2 regions of the Streptomyces sp. NPDC048516 genome follow, and region 1 is predicted to be linked to the other one. Evidence: riboswitches for the same ligand, from Rfam matches in the RefSeq annotation. Region 1 holds a riboswitch; the other holds the start of a gene.

What was found. Region 1 has a riboswitch for cyclic di-AMP ahead of ACGFR7_RS28695 (transglycosylase family protein). Riboswitches for the same ligand answer to the same signal wherever they lie in the genome.
Region 2: it holds a riboswitch for cyclic di-AMP, as region 1 does, so the genes downstream of both, ACGFR7_RS30005 (M23 family metallopeptidase) here and ACGFR7_RS28695 (transglycosylase family protein) in region 1, are expected to answer to the same signal.

Annotation. Positions count from the first base shown of each region.
Region 1 covers NZ_JBICWS010000017.1:28,581-37,954, reverse strand. Annotated here, with positions in the region: gene ACGFR7_RS28720 (NAD(P)/FAD-dependent oxidoreductase) at 1-1,271, opposite strand, end outside; gene ACGFR7_RS28715 (exopolyphosphatase) at 1,725-2,693, opposite strand; gene ACGFR7_RS28710 (DUF501 domain-containing protein) at 2,690-3,268, opposite strand; gene ACGFR7_RS28705 (septum formation initiator family protein) at 3,369-3,821, opposite strand; gene eno (phosphopyruvate hydratase) at 3,978-5,300, opposite strand; gene ACGFR7_RS28695 (transglycosylase family protein) at 5,629-6,300, opposite strand; cyclic di-AMP (ydaO/yuaA leader) riboswitch at 6,308-6,479, opposite strand; gene ACGFR7_RS28690 (transglycosylase family protein) at 6,731-7,714, opposite strand; gene ACGFR7_RS28685 (cytochrome P450) at 8,013-9,269, opposite strand.
Region 2 covers NZ_JBICWS010000019.1:19,295-28,668, reverse strand. Annotated here, with positions in the region: gene ACGFR7_RS30030 (citrate synthase/methylcitrate synthase) at 1-67, shown strand, start outside; gene ACGFR7_RS30025 (CobW family GTP-binding protein) at 190-1,296, shown strand; gene ACGFR7_RS30020 (DNA topoisomerase (ATP-hydrolyzing) subunit A) at 1,356-3,803, opposite strand; gene ACGFR7_RS30015 (M16 family metallopeptidase) at 4,102-5,442, shown strand; gene ACGFR7_RS30010 (M16 family metallopeptidase) at 5,481-6,863, shown strand; cyclic di-AMP (ydaO/yuaA leader) riboswitch at 7,076-7,231, shown strand; gene ACGFR7_RS30005 (M23 family metallopeptidase) at 7,244-8,023, shown strand; gene ACGFR7_RS30000 (GntR family transcriptional regulator) at 8,293-8,982, shown strand; gene ACGFR7_RS29995 (HPr family phosphocarrier protein) at 9,320-9,374, opposite strand, start outside.

The sequences.
Region 1 (9,374 bases):
TCGCGCTTGAGGAACATGGCCAGCGTCCAGTCCGCGAAGACCCGGATCTTGCGGTTGAACGTCGGCATCGCCATGCCGTGGTACGCGCGGTGCATGTACCAGGCGAGACGGCCCTTGAGCTTGATCTTCACCTTGCCCATGACGATCATCGCGACGCCCTTGTGCAGGCCCAGACCGGCGACCGCACCCTTGTTGGCGTGGCTGTACTCCTTCTGCGGGAAGCCCCGCATGCCGGAGAGCACGTTGTCGCCGAGGACCTTGGCCTGCCGCAGCGCGTGCTGCGCGTTCGGCGGGCACCAGGCGTTCTCGTTGCCGTTCTTGCGGCCGACCACGTCCGGAACCTGGGCGTTGTCGCCGGCCGCCCAGATGTAGTCGGTGCCCTGCACCTGGAGGGTGGTGCCGGTGTCGACGTGGCCACGCGGGCCGAGCGGCAGACCGAAGCGGGCCAGCGCCGGGTTCGGCTTGACGCCGGCGGTCCACACGATGGTGTTGGAGTCGACCTCGAGGCCGTTGTTGAGCTTCACGTGGCCGTCGACGCAGGAGTCCATGCCGGTCTTGAGGTAGACCTCGACGCCGCGGCTCTCGAGGTGCTCCTTGCCGTAGGCACCGAGCTTGGGGCCGACCTCGGGGAGGATCTTGTCGGCGACGTCGACCAGCAGGAAGCGCATGTCCTCGCGCTTCACGTTGTTGTAGTACTTGGCGGCGTCGCGGGCCATGTCCTCGACCTCACCGACGGTCTCCGCACCCGCGAAGCCACCGCCCACGAAGACGAAGGTCAGCGCCTTGCGGCGGACGTCCTCGTCGGTCGTGGAGTCGGCCTTGTCCAGCTGCTCCAGCACGTGGTTGCGCAGGCCGATGGCCTCTTCCACGCCCTTCATGCCGATGCCGTTCTCGGCCAGGCCGGGGATCGGGAAGGTACGGGAGACCGCGCCCATCGCGATGACCAGGTAGTCGAAGGGCAGCTCGTACGCCTCGCCGACCAGCGGGGCGATCGTGGCGACCTTGCGGTCCTGATCGATGGTGGTGACCCGGCCGGTGAGAACCTCCGCCTTGGGCAGCACACGTCGTAGCGGCACCACGACATGGCGGGGGGAGATGCTGCCGGCTGCAGCTTCAGGGAGGAAGGGCTGGTACGTCATGTACGAGCGCGGGTCGACGACCGTGACGGTCGCCTCGCCGTACCGCATCTGCTTGAGGATGCGACGTGCCGCGTACAGGCCTACGTACCCACCGCCTACAACGAGGATCCTGGGACGCTCCGTGGTGCTCATGCAATCGAGTATCCACCCCCACATGGGGGGTCGCTCGTGAGCCCCTTCACAAGCAACCGAAAGGCATCTGCTACACTCCGCCGCCTTCGTGACCGACGCCATAGTCCAAACCGGAACCACCGTATGACACGAGGCGTTGGAGACCCCTGTTGATCAGGGATTGTCGTCCGCCGGGCGGGTGAACCACCGCCTCCGCGAGCGCGTCGCCCGCGCACCGGCCGCCGCGCATTTTCCGGGTCGAGAGGCCCTGGAGCCTTCGAATGAGGGTCGGACGATCAGATTGTTCGCCCAACGGGAGGGATTTTCATGTGAAGGATTTCACGAACTTTCTCCGCTGCCCCCTCCGCGGAGCCTTCCCGAGCCCCCCGAAGCGCGCTCAGACGGGCATCACACCCGCTCAAAAGGCTCCTCGGCAGAGGCCGTTGCCGGCCTCTGCCGCTTCTCGCGCACCCCTCAGCCGGCGAGGCTCCAGGCGATGCCGTCGAGGATGTCGTGCTCACTGGCGATGACCTGCTCGGCGCCCGTCCGCTCCATGACCGACAGCAGCACCAGCGCCCCCGCGCCGATCACATCGACCCGGCCCGGGTGGATCACGGGGATGGCGGCACGCTCGGCATGGGTGGAGGACAGCAGGCGCTCGGTGATCTCGCGGACCTCGGCCAGGGAGATCACCGAGTGGTGGATGGCCCCGGAGTCGTACCCCTCCAGGCCCCGCGCGATCGCGGCGATCGTGGTCACGGAGCCGGCCAGGCCCACGAGGGTGGCGGCCTCGTCCAGCGGGACCGTCTCCCCGGCCCGGTCCAGCGCCGCGGCGATATCGGCCTTCATGGCGCTGATCTGCCCCGGGGTCGGCGGGTCGCTGATCTCACCGCCGTGCACCAGATGCCGTTCGGTCATCCGGACGCAGCCGACGTCGACCGAGCGGGCGGCCCGGACGGAGTCGGCACCGAGCACGAACTCGGTCGAGCCGCCGCCGATGTCGACCATCAGGAAGGGACGCGCCAGATCCGCGCGGCCGGTGAGCTCCTTGGTGGCGCCGATGAAGGAGAACTCCGCCTCCTGGTCGCCGGTGATCACCTCGGGCTCCACGCCCAGGATGTCCCGCACACCGCGGACGAAGTCCTCGCGGTTCTCCGCGTCCCGGGAGGCGGAGGTCGCCACGAAGCGGACCTGCTCGGCGCCCAGGCCCTTGATCACCGCGGCGTACTCGCGGCAGACCGCGAAGGTGCGCTCCAGCGCCTCGGGCGCCAGCCGCCCGGTGCGGTCCACGTCCTGTCCCAGCCGGACGATCTCCATCCGGCGTTCGAGGTCCTTGAGCTCTCCCGCCGCCCCGGGCCCGGAGGTGTCCTCGGGCACGGTGACGTCCGCGACCAGCAGCCGGAGGGAGTTCGTACCGCAGTCGATGGCGGCGACCCGCTTCATTTGGCATCTCCTTCGGCAGCGTCCTGGGCTCCGGGGGCGTCCTGGCCGCCGGAGGTGTCCTGGCAGGGGGTCACGCACGGCCCCTTCTTCCACCACTCCGGCAGCATCGCCAGAGCCTCGTCGCCGAGCGGGTTGACGCCCGGCCCGGCGGCCAGCGAATGGCCGACGAGGACATGCAGGCACTTGACCCGGTCCGGCATACCGCCCGCGCTCGGGAAGCCCTGCAGCACCTCGATGGCGTCCCGCCGCCGGATGTAGTCCTCGTGGGCGGCCCGGTAGGCGGCAGCCAGCTCAGGGTCGGTCGCCAGCCGCTCGGTCATCTCCTTCATCACGCCGTTGGCCTCCAGCGTGCCGATCGCGGAGGCCGCGCGCGGGCAGGTGAGGTAGTAGAGCGTGGGGAAGGGCGTGCCGTCCTCCAGGCGCGGCGCCGTCTCGACGACATCCGGCTGCCCGCAGGGGCAGCGGTGCGCGATGGCGCGCAGGCCGCGCGGCGGGCGGCCGAGCTGTTCCCGGAAGGCGGCGATGTCCGCGTCGGTGGGCTCGGTGGGCTCGGTCTGGGGCGGGGGGGTGTCCATGTGCGCTTTCGGTGAGGTGAGTGGTGAGGTGGCGGCGGGGCGGGCCGTCCGGCCCCGACACTACGGGCCGGCGCCCGGCGGCGGTACGGGCAGCCGGGGGCTACCGCTTGTCGGCCGCGTCGACGGTGTCCCACAGATTCTCGTACCAGGGGCGCTGCGCCGCTTGCGGCCCCTTGGGGGCGGAGCCGGCGGCGGAGCCGTCCTGGACGATATAGCCGGTCTCGCCCGGCAGGAGGTAGTGCAGATGCCGCCGGGCCTGCTGGCGTACGAAGTCGGGGTCCTGCCAGCGGGCCTTCTGCTCGCGCAGCCGGTCGAGGGCGGCGCCCGCTTCCTGGGCCTTGCGACGCTGGTCGGCGATGTCGGAGCGCTGGGAGACGTACTGCCTTATCGGGTACGCCAGGGCGACCACCAGGGAGCACATCACCAGCGCCAGCAGGGCGGCGCGGCCGGTGAGGCGGTTGCGTCGGGGCGGGCGGGCGCGGTAGACGCGGGCGGCGGCCTGCTCGCCGAGCGCCTTGAGTCGGGTCGCGGTCGAGAACCGGTCCGCGGGCACGTCGCCTCCCCTTCACTGACGGACGCCTGACTGCTTCAAGCAGCTACGTCCCCGGCAACGGTACGGGACCGTCGCCGGGGACGTACGGGGTGCCGGGCGGTTGCCTCGCCCGATCGGCCCTCTGCCCCGGTCGGGCGGGCAGCGAGCCGTCTGCGGTCAGCTGCCGTGGCGGAACCGCGGGAAGGCGGAGCGGCCGGCGTAGACCGCGGCGTCGTCGAGGATCTCCTCGATGCGCAGCAGCTGGTTGTACTTGGCGACGCGCTCGGAGCGGGCCGGGGCGCCGGTCTTGATCTGGCCGCAGTTGGTGGCGACGGCGAGGTCGGCGATGGTGACGTCCTCGGTCTCACCGGAGCGGTGCGACATCATGCACTTGAAGCCGTTGCGCTGGGCCAGCTCGACGGCGTCCAGGGTCTCGGTCAGCGAGCCGATCTGGTTGACCTTCACCAGCAGCGCGTTGGCGGAGCCCTCCTCGATGCCGCGGGCCAGGCGCTCGGGGTTGGTGACGAACAGGTCGTCGCCGACGAGCTGGACCTTGGCACCGAGCTTGTCGGTGATGACCTTCCAGCCGGCCCAGTCGTCCTCGAACAGCGGGTCCTCGATGGAGACGAGCGGGTAGGCGTCCACCAGCTCCTCGTAGTACTCGGTCATCTCGGCGGCCGAGCGGTCCTTGCCCTCGAACTGGTACTTGCCGTCCTTGTAGAACTCGGAGGCGGCGACGTCCAGCGCGAGCGCGATGTCCTGGCCGGGGGCGTAACCGGCCTGCTTGACGGCCTCCAGGATGAGGTCCAGGGCCTCGCGGTTGGAGCCCAGGTTCGGGGCGAAGCCGCCCTCGTCACCGAGGCCGGTGGACAGCCCGCGCTCCTTCAGGACCTTCTTGAGGGTGTGGTAGACCTCGGCGCCCCAGCGCAGCGCCTCGGAGAAGGACTCCGCGCCGATCGGGGCGATCATGAACTCCTGGATGTCCACGTTGGAGTCGGCGTGCGAGCCGCCGTTCAGGATGTTCATCATCGGGACGGGCAGGACGTGCGCGTTCGGGCCGCCGAGGTAGCGGAACAGCGGGAGGTCGCTGGCCTCGGAGGCGGCGTGCGCGACGGCGAGGGAGACGCCGAGGATGGCGTTGGCGCCGAGCGAGCCCTTGTTGTCGGTGGCGTCCAGGTCGAACATGGCCTGGTCGATCAGCCGCTGCTCGGTGGCGTCGTAGCCGACGAGCTCCGGGCCGATCTGCTCGATGACGGCCAGGACGGCCTTCTCCACGCCCTTGCCCAGGTAGCGGTTCGGGTCGCCGTCACGAAGCTCGATGGCCTCGAAGGCGCCGGTGGAGGCGCCGGACGGCACGGCGGCACGGCCGGTGCTGCCGTCGTCGAGGCCGACCTCGACCTCGACCGTGGGATTACCTCGCGAGTCGAGAATTTCGCGGGCTACGACGACGTCGATCGACGGCACGTTGTCTCCTTCGTGGGTGTCTGGCGTTCTGCGCATGAGCCTAACGGCCCCGGGTGCGTCAGCCTGCCCTTGGCCCGCTCCGTGGGACGGAACGACCCGGAAAACTTCCCAAAGGCCCAGTTCGCTGGACATTTGAGGGCATTGTTCGCTGAACGGGAAAAACCTGGAACGGCGCCGGTCACCGGCGTGCGGCCACCTCGGCTGCGGCGGCCCGGTCACGGCGCCGGATGAGAGAAGCCCCGCCGCGGCGCGCTGGAGCAAGCGCGCGCCGGGCGGGGCTGTCACACCGGAAGCTGTCTCACAGCGGTCTCACACAGGAAGGGGGCCCGCCGCTCGAGCCCACCTGGTCCCGGTGAGAGGAGACTCAGACGTTGAGCTTCTGACCCGGGAAGATCAGGTTCGGGTTGCCGCCGATGACCGACTTGTTGGCCTTGTAGACGGACTTCCAGTCGCTGCCGTGCGCCTTGGCGATCTTGGCGAGGGTGTCGCCCGCCTTGACGGTGTAGTTGCCGTGGCCCATGGACTTGCGCTCGGTCGAGCGCGAGGCGTGCTGCTCGGGAGCGGCCGGGGCCTTCTTCGTCTCGGCCTTGGCGGAGCCCTGGTCCTGCTGGGGCGCGGACTTGGTCTGCGCGGAGCCGGAGGTGTCGACGTCGGCCGCGGGGCCGCCGGAGGTCAGGTTGCCGGCGCCGGCGCAGGACCAGGCGCCCGGGCCCTGGATGGCGAGGAGCTTCTCGGCGGCGGCGATCTGCTGGGACTTGCTGGCCAGGTCGGCGCGCGCGGCGTACTTGGTGCCACCGGCCGCGGCCCAGCTGGAGTTGGAGAACTGCAGGCCACCGTAGTAGCCGTTACCGGTGTTGATCGACCAGTTGCCGCCGGACTCGCACTGGGCGACCTTGTCCCAGGTGGAGACGGAGGCGGCGGAGGCGGAGGTGGCACCCATCAGCGGGACGGCCACGGCAGCTCCGGCGATGCCGGCGAGGGTGGCGACGCGGACGGCCTTGGACGGACGACGGTGCTTGCCCTTGATGATCAGCATGGTTGGTTCGTTTCCTCACCGACGCCTACGAGGTGAGCTGTCGGGTTCGGGCTGTGAGAATCGCCCGGCCGTGTGCGCGTGGCGCACGTGGCTTCACCCCAAGCCGGTTGACCCGCTTTCACGGGCGGGGCCGGCACTTACCTTGGTTCCCCCGCTCCTGCCTTCGGCGCTTGCGCGTCAAGTGCCTCCGATCACCGGCAGGACTCGGCGTGTGATCAAAGGGCCCGCTTTGGCGAGCGGTCCTGACGTTAAGCAGTAATGGGCTTGGGGTTCAAACCCCACCATCTGAACCAAGTTGACCGCTTTTGATCACGAGTGGGTCACATACTCGCAGGTGAACCCCGGTTTGCCGAGGCGGCACACACCGGGGTTCGCCTGAGTCAACGAGACCCTTGTCTCACTTTCCCAAAAGCGGTCGAACGGCGGCGAATTACCCCGCGGAGTGCCCGAGATCGAGCAGTTGGCCCGGCTTGATCAGGTCCGCGTCGGAGCCGATGACGTCCTCGTTGCGGTCGTAGAGGGCGGTCCAGCCGCCGGACAGCCGGTGGGCCGAGGCGATGGCTGACAGCGTGTCACCGGGGCGCACGGTGTAGTCGCCGTCGGCCGCCGGGCCGGTGCGCTCGGCGTCACCACGCGAGGCGTGCCGGCCGCCGGAGGACCTGCCGCCGCCGTCGGCACCCTCGTCGCCCGTGCCGCCGCGGTGCTTGCCCTTCGCGGGCGTCTCCCGCGGCGTGCCGGTGGTGTCCGTACGGCTGCCGCCGTCGGACGGGCCGCCGGAGGGCTCGTCGGAGGGTTCGCCGGACCGCGACGGGTCGTCGGACGGGTCGGCTGACGGGTCGGCGGACCGCGACGGGTCGTCGGCCCGGTCGCCCGGCGTCGCCGGGTCGGAGGCCCCGTCGCCGGGCTCGTGCGTCCCGGCTGAGTCCGAGGCGTCGGGCGACGGCGTCGGATCGGACGACTCGTCGCCGGGCCGGTCGTGCGTCCCGGTGGAGTCCGAGGCGTCAGGGGTGCCGGACGAGTCCCAGGGGTCCGGGGAGCCGCCGTCGTCCGACGGGTCGGGCGAGGGAGTGGCGGTGCTGCCCGGGTCGACCTCCGGCGCCTGGCCGTCCTTGGTCAGACCGGCGCTCACCGCACAGCTCGACCAGACGTCCGGGCCGCGGTGGTCGAGGATCGACTCGGCCACCGCGATCTGCTGGGAGCGGCTGGCGAGGTCGGGGCGCGAGGCGTAGGACGAGCCGCCGTAGCTGTCCCACAGCTCCTGGGTGAGCTGCAGCCCGCCGTAGTAGCTGTTGCCCGAAGCCGCGCTCCAGACGCCGCCGGTCTCACACTGGGCGACCTTGTCCCAGGTCGCGGTGTCGGCGGCGTGAGCGCCACTCGCGGCGAGCAGTGGCAGGGCGAAACCGGCGCCGGTCACTCCCGCCGTGACAAAGATGGCCGGTGCCTGGCGGGGTCGACGGTGTCGGCCGTTCCCGGAACGCATGCGGATGCCTTTCGCGCGGCGGTTGAGTTGTACGACGAGCTCTGCGAGCTGCTCGACGGGTTACCAGCCCGGCCGACGCGCACGAGGCGCACCGTTACACCGGTCCCCCACATCACCGCTTCGGCCGATCGGGCCAAGCCCGTCGATCGTCGGTGGAAAGGTAGCCGGGGTCACGGGTAGTCACAAGTCGGTGTAGTGCAGATCACGCGAAGGTCACGCGCCTGACTCTCTGTCACTTTTGACCTTGTTGCTGGTCAGGGCGTTCGGGCGGGAACTCCACCGGCAGCGACCGCAGTCCGCGCATGATGAGCCCGCCACGCCAGCGCAAGGCGTCCGGCTCCACGGCGAGCCGGAGGTCCGGGAGCCGGGTCAGCAGCGTCGCCAGAGCGGCCTGTCCTTCGAGCCGGGCGAGCGGCGCACCCAGGCAGTAGTGGATGCCGTGCCCGTACCCCAGGTGCTGGTTGTCACGACGGGTCAGATCCAGGACATCCGGCTCGGCGAAGCGCGCCGGATCGCGGTCGGCGGCGGCCAGCACCACCAGGACCGGGTCGCCCTTCGCGATCCGCTGCCCGCCCAGGGTCAGCTCCTGCGTCGCGAACCGCCAGGTCGCCAGCTCCACGGGGCCGTCGTAACGGAGCAGTTCCTCGATGCCGGTGGTGAGCAGATCGGTGTCGCCCGCCGTGATCGACTTCTGCAGCAGCTCGCGCTGGGCCGGGTGGCGCAGCAGGGCGTAGATGCCGTTACCGATCAAGTTCACGGTCGTCTCAAAACCGGCGAACAGCAAGATGAAGGCCATCGCGGCGGCCTCGTTCTCGGTGAGGTGCTCACCGTGGTCCGAGGCGCGGATCAGGCCGGAGATCAGATCCTCGTCCGCCTCCGCGGTGTCCCCCAGCGACTCGCGCTTACGGTGGATCAGCTCGGCGAGATAGCCGCGCATCTTCTTCACGGACCGGGCGACACCGCCGCGCGGCCCCCCGCCGTGCCGGATCATCATGCCCGCCCAGTCGCGGAAGTCGTCCTGGTCCTCGCGCGGCACCCCCAGCAGATCGCAGATCGCGTAGATGGGGAGCGGGAAGGCGAACTCATGGATGAGGTCGGCCTCGCCCTTCGCCGCGAACTGGTCGATGAGGTGGTCGGTCAGCTCCTGGACGCGCGGGGCGAAGGCGGCCACCCGGCGCGGGGTGAAGGCCTTCGAGACCAGCCGGCGCAGCCGGGTGTGGTCCGGTGGGTCGATGTTGAGCAGATGCGTCATCAGGTTGGCGCTGCGCTCACCGGGGATGCCGACCTTGCCCTTGCCGTGCGCGGCCTCGCTGTGGTGCACCGGGTTCTTCGACAGCCGGCCGTCGGCGAGCGCCTGCCGCGCCTCGGTGTAACGGGTCACCAGCCAGGCCTCGACGCCGCTGGGCAGCTCGGTCCGGTGCACCGGCGCATGCTCCCGCAGCCAGGCGTACGCGGGGTAGGGGTCGGCGGCGAACTCCCAGGTGAACAGCTCGGGGGCGGGCGCGGCGGGGCAGCCCGCGGGGGCGTCGGCGGCAGGGGATGGACGGCCCGCGGGGGCGTCGGAGGCGGGGCAGCCGGCGGAGGCGGGGACGTC
Region 2 (9,374 bases), on a different contig from region 1:
TCGCCCCGCGGCCCGGTATGTCGGCCCGCCCCCGCCGCAGCCGCTGCCCGTCGTCGCGTCGTGCTAGCGGTGGAGCCCGTAGGTGGCGCGGGGGCGGGCCGGGCTCGCGGCGCGGGCATTCCGTTACGATCGGCAGCTCGTCCGCCGCCGGTCCGCGCGGCCCGCCACCCGCACCATGGAGGCGCCCCCTTGGCCACGCAACAGATCCCGGTCGTCGTGCTCGCGGGCTTCCTCGGGTCAGGCAAGACCACGTTGCTCAACCACCTCCTCGGCAACGGCGACGGCACCCGTATCGGTGCGATCGTCAACGACTTCGGCAGCATCGAGATCGACGCCATGGCCGTCGCCGGGCAGGTGGACTCGATGGTCTCGCTCGGCAACGGCTGTCTGTGCTGTGCGGTCGACACCAGCGAACTGGACACCTACCTGGAGCGGCTCGCGCGCCCCGCCGCCCGGATCGATGTGATCGTCATCGAGGCCAGCGGGCTGGCCGAGCCGCAGGAACTCATCCGGATGATCCTCGCCAGTGACAACGACCGGATCGTCTACGGCGGGCTGATCGAGGTCGTCGACGCCGCGGAGTTCGAGGACACCAGGGCCCGGCATCCGGAACTGGACCGACATGTGGGCATCGCCGACATCGTGGTACTCAACAAGGCCGACCGCATCGGCGACGCGGCACGGCAGCACCTCACGGACACGCTCGCGGACCTCGCTCCCGGCCGGCCCGTGATCTGCACGGCGTACGGGCAGATCGATCCCGAGCTGTTCTTCGACCGTGGGCCGGGTGAGGACCACGACGCGGCGGTGCGCCAGCTGTCCTTCGAGGACCTGCTGCGCGAGACCGCGGCGAACGAGGACTCCGCGCACGGCCCGGACAACCAGTGCGACCACCCCGGCCACACCCACCACGCAGGTCACCTTCATGCCACCTACCAGAGCGTGGAGTTCACCTCCGCCGAGCCGATGCACCCGCGCCGCCTCATGGACTTCCTCGACAGCCGCCCCGCCGGCCTCTACCGCATCAAGGGCTTCGTCCACTTCGACGTACCGGAGAACCGCCAGAAGTTCACGGTGCACGCCGTCGGTGACTTCCTGCGCTTCTATCCCGTGCCGTGGCCGAAGGGCGAGGAGCGGTGCACCCAGCTCGTCATGATCGGCAGCGGCATCGATGCACCGGCCCTGCACAAGGAACTGGACAACTGCCGCGAGGGCGCACCGTCGGACGCCGACCAGAACAGCATGTGGGGCGTGCTGCGGTACGTGGCCGCGCGCGAGGACTCCGCAGACGGCTGACGCCGCCGGTCCGGTCCTCCACCGGCCCGACGGCGTCACCCGCTCTGTCACCTGCCTGCTTACACCGGCCCCGCCAGCGCCGTCACCGGCTTCATCAGCGGCACGCCCGAGCCGTCCCGCCGCGGATCCACCTCCGGCATCTCGACCGGGGTGCCCTTGGCGTCCGCGCCACGCACCGGAGCCGGTCCCACCCACGCCTGGATGAGCACGTCCTCGCCCTTCAGGAACCGCTGGCACCGCACCCCGCCGGTCGCCCGGCCCTTGCGCGGATACTGGTCGAACGGGGTGAGCTTGGCCGTCGCCACCGAGTCGTCCAGCGTGCCGTGCGAGCCGGCGACCGTGAACACCATGGCCTCGGTGGCCGGATCGACCGCGGCGAACGCGATCACCCTCGCGCCCTCCGCCAGCTTGACTCCCGCCATGCCACCCGCGGGCCGGCCCTGCGGCCGCACCTGCGACGCCGGATAGCGCAGCAACTGCGCCTCGGTGGTGACGAAGACCAGGTCCTCCTCACCGGTGCGCAGCTCGGCCGCGCCCACGATGCGGTCCCCGTCCTTGAGGGTGATGACCTCCAACTCTTCCTTGTGGGCGGGGTAGTCGGGCACCACCCGCTTGACGACGCCCTGCTCCGTGCCGAGTGCCAGGCCCGGCGACGACTCGTCGAGCGTCGTGAGACAGATCAGCTCCTCGCCGTCCTCCAGCGTCAGGAACTCCGCGAGCTGCGCGCCACCGGAGAGACTGGGCGCCGTCGCGGTCTCCGGCAGGTGCGGCAGATCGATCACCGAGAGCCGCAGCAGCCGTCCCAGGGACGTCACCGCGCCCACCTCGCCGCGGGTCGTCGCCGGCACCGCCGAGACGATCACATCGTGCTTGGCGCGCTTGGCGTCGGCGTCGAAGGCCACGTCCCCGGCGACCGTACGCGCCAGCAGCCCCGTCGAGGACAGCAGCACCCGGCACGGATCGTCGGAGACCTCCAGCGGCACCGCGCCGACCGAGGAGCCCGCCGACTCCAGCAGGACCGTCCGCCGGTCCGTGCCGTACTTCTTCGCGACCGCGGCCAGCTCGCCGGACACCAGCTTGCGCAGCTCGGCGTCCGACTCCAGGATCCGCGTCAGCTTCTCGATCTCGTCCTGCAGCCGGTCACGCTCCGACTCCAGCTCGATACGGTCGAACTTGGTCAGCCGGCGCAGCGGGGTGTCGAGGATGTACTGCGTCTGGATGTCGCTCAGCGAGAAGCGCTCGATCAGCCGCTCCTTGGCCTGTGCGCTGTTCTCGCTGGAGCGGATGAGCCGGATCACCTCGTCGATGTCCACCAGGGCCGTCAGCAGGCCCTCGACGAGGTGGAGACGGTCGCGCCGCTTGGTCCGCCGGAACTCGCTGCGCCGCCGCACCACGTTGAAGCGGTGGTCGACGTAGACCTCCAGCAGCTCCTTGAGGCCCAGCGTCAGCGGCTGGCCGTCCACCAGCGCGACGTTGTTGATGCCGAAGGACTCCTCCATCGGCGTGAGCTTGTAGAGCTGCTCCAATACGGCCTCGGGGTTGAAGCCGTTCTTGATCTCGATCACCAGCCGCAGGCCGTGCTCGCGGTCGGTGAGGTCCTTGACGTCCGCGATGCCCTGGAGCTTCTTCGAACCGACCAGGTCCTTGATCTTGGAGATGACCTTCTCGGGGCCGACGGCGAAGGGGAGTTCGGTGATGACCAGGCCCTTGCGGCGAGCGGTGACGTTCTCCACCGCGACCGTCGCGCGGATCTTGAACGTGCCGCGGCCCTTCTCGTACGCGTCCCGTACGCCGCCGAGGCCCACGATCCGGCCCCCTGTCGGCAGGTCCGGACCCGGCACGAAACGCATCAGGGTGTCGAGATCGGCGTCGGGATGCTTGATCAGATGGCGGGCCGCGGCGATGACCTCGCCCAGGTTGTGCGGCGGCATGTTCGTCGCCATACCGACGGCGATGCCGGACGCGCCGTTGACCAGGAGGTTCGGATACGCGGCAGGGAGGGCGACCGGTTCCTGCTCCTGGCCGTCGTAGTTCGGCGCGAAGTCGACGGTGTCCTCTTCGATGGACTCCGTCATCAGGGACGTCGCGGACGCCATCCGGCACTCGGTGTACCGCATCGCGGCGGGCGGGTCGTCATTGCCCAGCGAACCGAAGTTGCCGTGGCCGTCGACGAGCGGCAGCCGCATGGAGAACGGCTGTGCCATGCGCACCAGGGCGTCGTAGATCGACGCGTCGCCGTGCGGATGGAGCTTACCCATCACCTCGCCGACGACGCGGGCGCACTTGACGTAACCGCGTTCGGGCCGGAGCCCCATCTCGTTCATCTGGTACAGGATGCGGCGGTGCACGGGCTTGAGACCGTCGCGGGCGTCCGGGAGGGCGCGCGAGTAGATGACCGAATACGCGTACTCGAGGAAGGAACCCTGCATCTCGTCGACGACGTCGATGTCGAGGATCCTCTCCTCGAAGTCGTCCGGCGGCGGGGTCTTCGTGCTGCGGCGGGCCATCGCGGCTGCGGCTCCTTCTGCTGCGTCTACTGCCGATGCCGGGGAGGCGGCATCGGACAACGGTCAACCAGTCGGGTCAACCAGCTGAGGGATCGACCCGCGAGTATGTCTGAGTCTGACGCGGACCATTGTGGACCGCCCCACTGACAACGCCGACCGCGACTCCCCCTTCAGCTCCTGCGGGGTCGCGCACGGAGCGGGTCCCGGGCCGGCCGCCCGGTGACTTCGCCAGATGCCGACGCGCTTGCATACAGTGACAGAACTTCCTCGCAAGCGGATCGAAGGGACGTACATGCCCATGGGTCACACGGCCACAGAACAAGCCGGCTCCGGCGGCCTGACAGCGACCGAGCACCGGCTGGCCAACGGCCTGCGCGTGGTGCTCTCCGAAGACCACCTGACGCCGGTCGCAGCGGTCTGCCTGTGGTACGACGTCGGCTCCCGCCACGAGGTCAAGGGCCGTACGGGCCTGGCTCACCTCTTCGAGCACCTGATGTTCCAGGGCTCCGCGCAGGTGAAGGGCAACGGCCACTTCGAGCTGGTGCAGGGCGCCGGCGGTTCGCTCAACGGCACCACGAGCTTCGAGCGCACCAACTACTTCGAGACCATGCCCGCCCACGAGCTGGAGCTCGCGCTCTGGCTGGAGGCCGACCGGATGGGCTCACTGCTGACCGCGCTCGACGACGAGTCCATGGAAAACCAGCGTGACGTCGTCAAGAACGAGCGCCGCCAGCGCTACGACAACGTCCCCTACGGCACGGCCTTCGAAAAGCTGACGGCCATGGTGTACCCCGAGGGCCACCCGTACCACCACACGCCCATCGGGTCGATGGCCGATCTGGACGCGGCCTCCCTGGAGGACGCGCGGGCGTTCTTCCGGACGTATTACGCGCCCAACAACGTCGTCCTGTCGATCGTGGGTGACATCGACCCCGAGCAGACGCTGGCCTGGGTCGAGAAGTACTTCGGCTCGATCCCCGCGCACGACGGCAAGCAGACGCCGCGGGACGGCGCGCTTCCCGACGTCATCGGCGGTGAGCTGCGCGAGGTCGTCGAGGAGGACGTGCCCGCCCGGGCCCTCATGGCCGCCTACCGCCTGCCGCACGACGGTACTCGTGAGGCGGACGCCGCCGACCTCGCGCTGACCGTCCTGGGCGGCGGCGAGTCCTCCCGCCTGTACAACCGGCTGGTGCGCCGTGACCGCAGCGCCGTGGCGGCCGGCTTCGGCCTGCTGCGGCTGGCCGGCGCACCCTCGCTGGGCTGGCTGGACGTGAAGACGTCCGGCGGAGTGGAGGTCCCCGGCATCGAGCGCGCGGTCGACGAGGAGCTGGCCCGCTTTGCCGCCGAGGGCCCGACCCCGGAGGAGATGGAGCGGGCACAGGCCCAGCTGGAGCGCGAATGGCTGGACCGGCTGGCCACGGTCAGCGGCCGCGCCGACGAACTGTGCCGCTTCGCCGTCCTGTTCGGCGACCCGCAGCTGGCGCTGACCGCAGTGCAGCGGGTTCTGGACATCACTCCCGAGGAGGTGCAGGCGGTCGCCAAGGCCCGGCTGCGCCCCGACAACCGCGCGGTGCTCGTCTACGAGCCCACCGAGCCGACCGACGCCGCCGACACCGAGGAAGGGGAGGCGGACCAGTGAGCGACGCCACCACCCACGCCGATTCCCCCGTGTGCAGCATGGACTTTCACCCGCAGCCCCAGGGCGGCGCGCCCAGGCCGTGGGCCTTCCCGGCCCCCGACCGCAGCCAACTGCCCAACGGGCTCACCCTCCTGACCAGCCACCGCCCCGGCCAGCAGGTCGTCGCCGTCGAGATCAACCTCGTCGCTCCGCTGGAGGCCGAACCCGAGGGCCTGGACGGCGTCGCCACGATCATGGCGCGCGCCCTGTCCGAGGGCACCGACAAGCACGACGCGGAGGAGTTCGCCGCCGAGCTGGAGCGCTGCGGTGCCACTCTGGACGCGCACGCCGACCACCCCGGTGTACGGGTGTCCCTCGAGGTGCCGGCGTCCCGGCTGCCGCGTGCGCTCGGCCTGCTCGCCGACGCGCTGCGCGCGCCCGCCTTCCCGGAGAGCGAGGTCGAGCGGCTGGTGCGCAACCGTCTCGACGAGATCCCGCACGAGCTCGCCAACCCGGCCCGGCGCGCGGCGATGGCGCTGTCCAAGGAACTGTTCCCGGCGACGTCCCGTATGTCACGGCCGCGCCAGGGCACCGAGGAGACCGTCGGACGCGTCGATGCCGCGGCCGTCCGCGCCTTCTACGACGCCCATGTACGGCCCGCCACGGCCACTGCCGTCATCGTCGGTGACTTCACCGGGGTCGACCTGGACGCCGCGCTCGCCGAGACGCTCGGCGCGTGGAGCGGCTCGTCGGCCGAGCCGCTGAAGGCCTCGCCGATCGTCGCCGACGACACCGGCCGTGTGGTGATCGTGGACCGCCCCGGCGCCGTCCAGACACAGCTGCTCATCGGGCGTATCGGCGCCGACCGGCACGACCGGGTGTGGCCCGCGCAGGTCCTCGGCACATACTGCCTGGGCGGCACCCTCACCTCCCGTCTGGACCGTGTTCTGCGCGAGGAGAAGGGCTACACCTACGGGGTGCGCGCCTTCGGCCAGGTGCTTCGCTCCACCGCTCCCACGTCCCCCGAGGGGGCCACGGGAGCCTCGCTGCTGGCCATCAGCGGTTCGGTGGACACCGCCTCCACCGTCCCGGCGCTCGACGACCTGTGGAACGTGCTGCGCACCCTCGCGGCAGAGGGGCTGACGGACGACGAGCGGGATGTCGCCGTACAGAACCTCGTCGGGGTCGCGCCGCTGAAGTACGAGACCGCGGCAGCCGTCGCCGGCACCCTCGCCGACCAGGTGGAGCAGCACCTGCCGGACGACTTCCAGGCGCAGCTTTACGTCCGCCTCGCGGAGACCGGCACGGTCGAGGCGACCGCGGCGGCCGTCAACGCCTTCCCTGTGGACCGGCTGGTGACGGTCCTGGTGGGCGATGCGGCACAGATCGCCGAGCCCAGCAAGGCGCTGGGCATCGGTGAGGTGACGGTCATCGGCGCCTAGTGCCACCCGTGTGACGGAAGGTCACATATCGACAAAGCAACTCCCGTGGCGATGGTCTGCCACGGGAGTTGCCGTATGTCCGGTTTATTGCGGCCGGTGCGCCGGTTCTTGTGGCATCCCGCACAAAAAAGCGGTTCTGTTTGCCGATTGAAAGTTGCCCCGTCTAGCGTCGGTCCGGCTGTTCGTCACAAGTCCGCCACAACCGTGGCACCGGACAGTCATCGCCGAGTCCCCGTACGGCGCGAGCCAGGGGAGCCGGGGACCCAGAGTCCCTTGGGGTGAATCGGACTCCCCTCCGGAGGAGCCCGTAGGAGACCTTCCTGCTCCGAACCCGTCAGCTAACCCGGTAGGCGAGAAGGAGGGAAAGGACAAGCCAGTACATGGCGTTCATCCGTGCCACCGGGAAGCACCGTCGTACGAGCCGCCCCGTTCGGACGACCCGCAACATCGCCGGCATAGCCACCCTCGCGGCCGGCGGCGTGGTCGCCTCCGTGGCCTCGCCGGCGCTGGCGGCCACGGACGAGGCCCGCGCCCACGACACCGGTCTGCAGCAGGCGGTCGTGCTCGGTGACGAGCTCGCCAACCATGTCGAGGCCCAGGCCGACGCGCAGCAGGCCGAAGCGGAGGCCGCGGCGGCGAAGGCGAAGGCCGAGGCCGTGGCCAAGAAGCAGGCCGAGGAGGCCAAGCGGCGCGTCGAGGCCGCCCGCAAGGCCAAGGAGCGCGCCGCCCGCGAGGCGGAGCGCAAGCGCCTCAACACCTTCGTCGCCCCCGTTGCCGACTCCTACGTGTCCACCTCCTACAAGGCCTCCAGCGGCCTGTGGTCCTCGGGCAGCCACACCGGCATCGACTTCCACGCCGCCTCCGGCACCTCCGTCCACGCCGTCGGCACGGGCACCGTCGTCGAGGCCGGCTGGGGCGGCTCGTACGGCAACAACATCGTGATCAAGATGAACGACGGTACGTACACCCAGTACGGCCACCTGTCGTCGCTCGGCGTCTCGGTCGGCCAGCACGTCACCCCGGGCCAGCAGATCGGCCTCTCCGGCGCCACCGGCAACGCCACCGGCCCGCACCTGCACTTCGAGGCCCGTACCGGCGCCGACTACGGCTCGGACATCGACCCCATCGCGTACCTGCACTCGCACGGCGTCAAGGTCTGATCTTCCGTCTCGCCCGCCCGCGCTCCTCACCGGGGCCGCGTGCCACCGGACCGAGCGTCCGCCCGAAGCCCCGGCTCCACGGCCGGGGCTTCGCTGTATCCGGTGCCGGGTCGGTGTGCAGGGGATACGCCGTGCCCTCCCGCCCACTTCCGGCCAAAAAATTTCCCTGAATAACCGGAGCCCGCCGAAAAGGCGTTCCGGTCGAATAGAGTCACGGAATAGTCGCCGACCGGCGACGTTTCCAGGGGATTACGGCGGAGGCACGGAAGATGCGAGGCCATATTTCCGCTCATGCGGTGTGCACGGCGATTCGCGATGACATTGTCTCCGGTGCGCTGGCGCCGGGGAGCCGGCTGATCGAAGAGATCCTTGCGGCCCGGTACGGCGTCTCCAGGGTGCCGGTCCGTGAAGCCCTGCGGACTCTGCAGTCCGAAGGTTTTGTCACCACCCGCCACCACGCGGGCGCCTGCGTCGCCGAGCCCACCGAGCAGGAGGCCGCCGATCTCCTCGACGTCCGCGCCCTGTTGGAGCCGCTGGGAGCCGCACGCGCGGCCATCCGCCGTAGCCCGGCCCACCTCAAGGTCCTCCGCGGCCTGGTACGGCTCGGCCGCGAGCGAGCCCGTCACGGCAGCCCGGCGGATCTGCGCCAACTGGACGGCTGGTTCCACGAGACGCTGGCCCAGGCGGCCGGCAGCCCCAGCCTGACGGCGTTGCTGACCCAGCTACGGCGCAAGATCGAGTGGATGTACGCCGTGGAGCTGCCCGCCCGTACGCGGGAGTCGTGGGACGAACACGGCGCGGTGCTGGACGCGGTGGCCCGGGGGGATGCGGAACGGGCCCGTGCCCTGATGGCGGCTCATGTCGAGCGCTCCCTCCCGGTGTACCGGCTCCGGCGCCCCGCCAAAACAGAGGTGAGGGATCCGAAACCGCCCGTCAACACGGTCCGTGCCCGCCCTTAACAATCGCCCCGTATACAAAGAAGCGCGGAATGGGATTCGGGGTGCGAGACCGCGTTTTCCTCCCCGCCGGCATTCAGTGGGTATGTGTGCCGCCATACGTGCTGCGCCGGCATACGCGCTGCCATAGGTGCGGCACCGGAGGGATCCGATAGCGCACACTTTTCCTTGCGCCCTCGATATCAAGGAATCGTCTCCGATATCCCGGGCGTAGCGAACGGATTCCGGTATGGGGGTAATCCGGTGCGGCGAAGGTCCCGGCACAGCGAAAACGGCCCCGCCGCGGCAACCGGTCACCGGTCACCGCGGCGGGGCCGCCGCAGCAGAAGTCCTGGGGAACTCAGACGGTCTCGGGGAGCTCCTCGAGACCCTCGGCGACGAGCTTGGCCAGACGG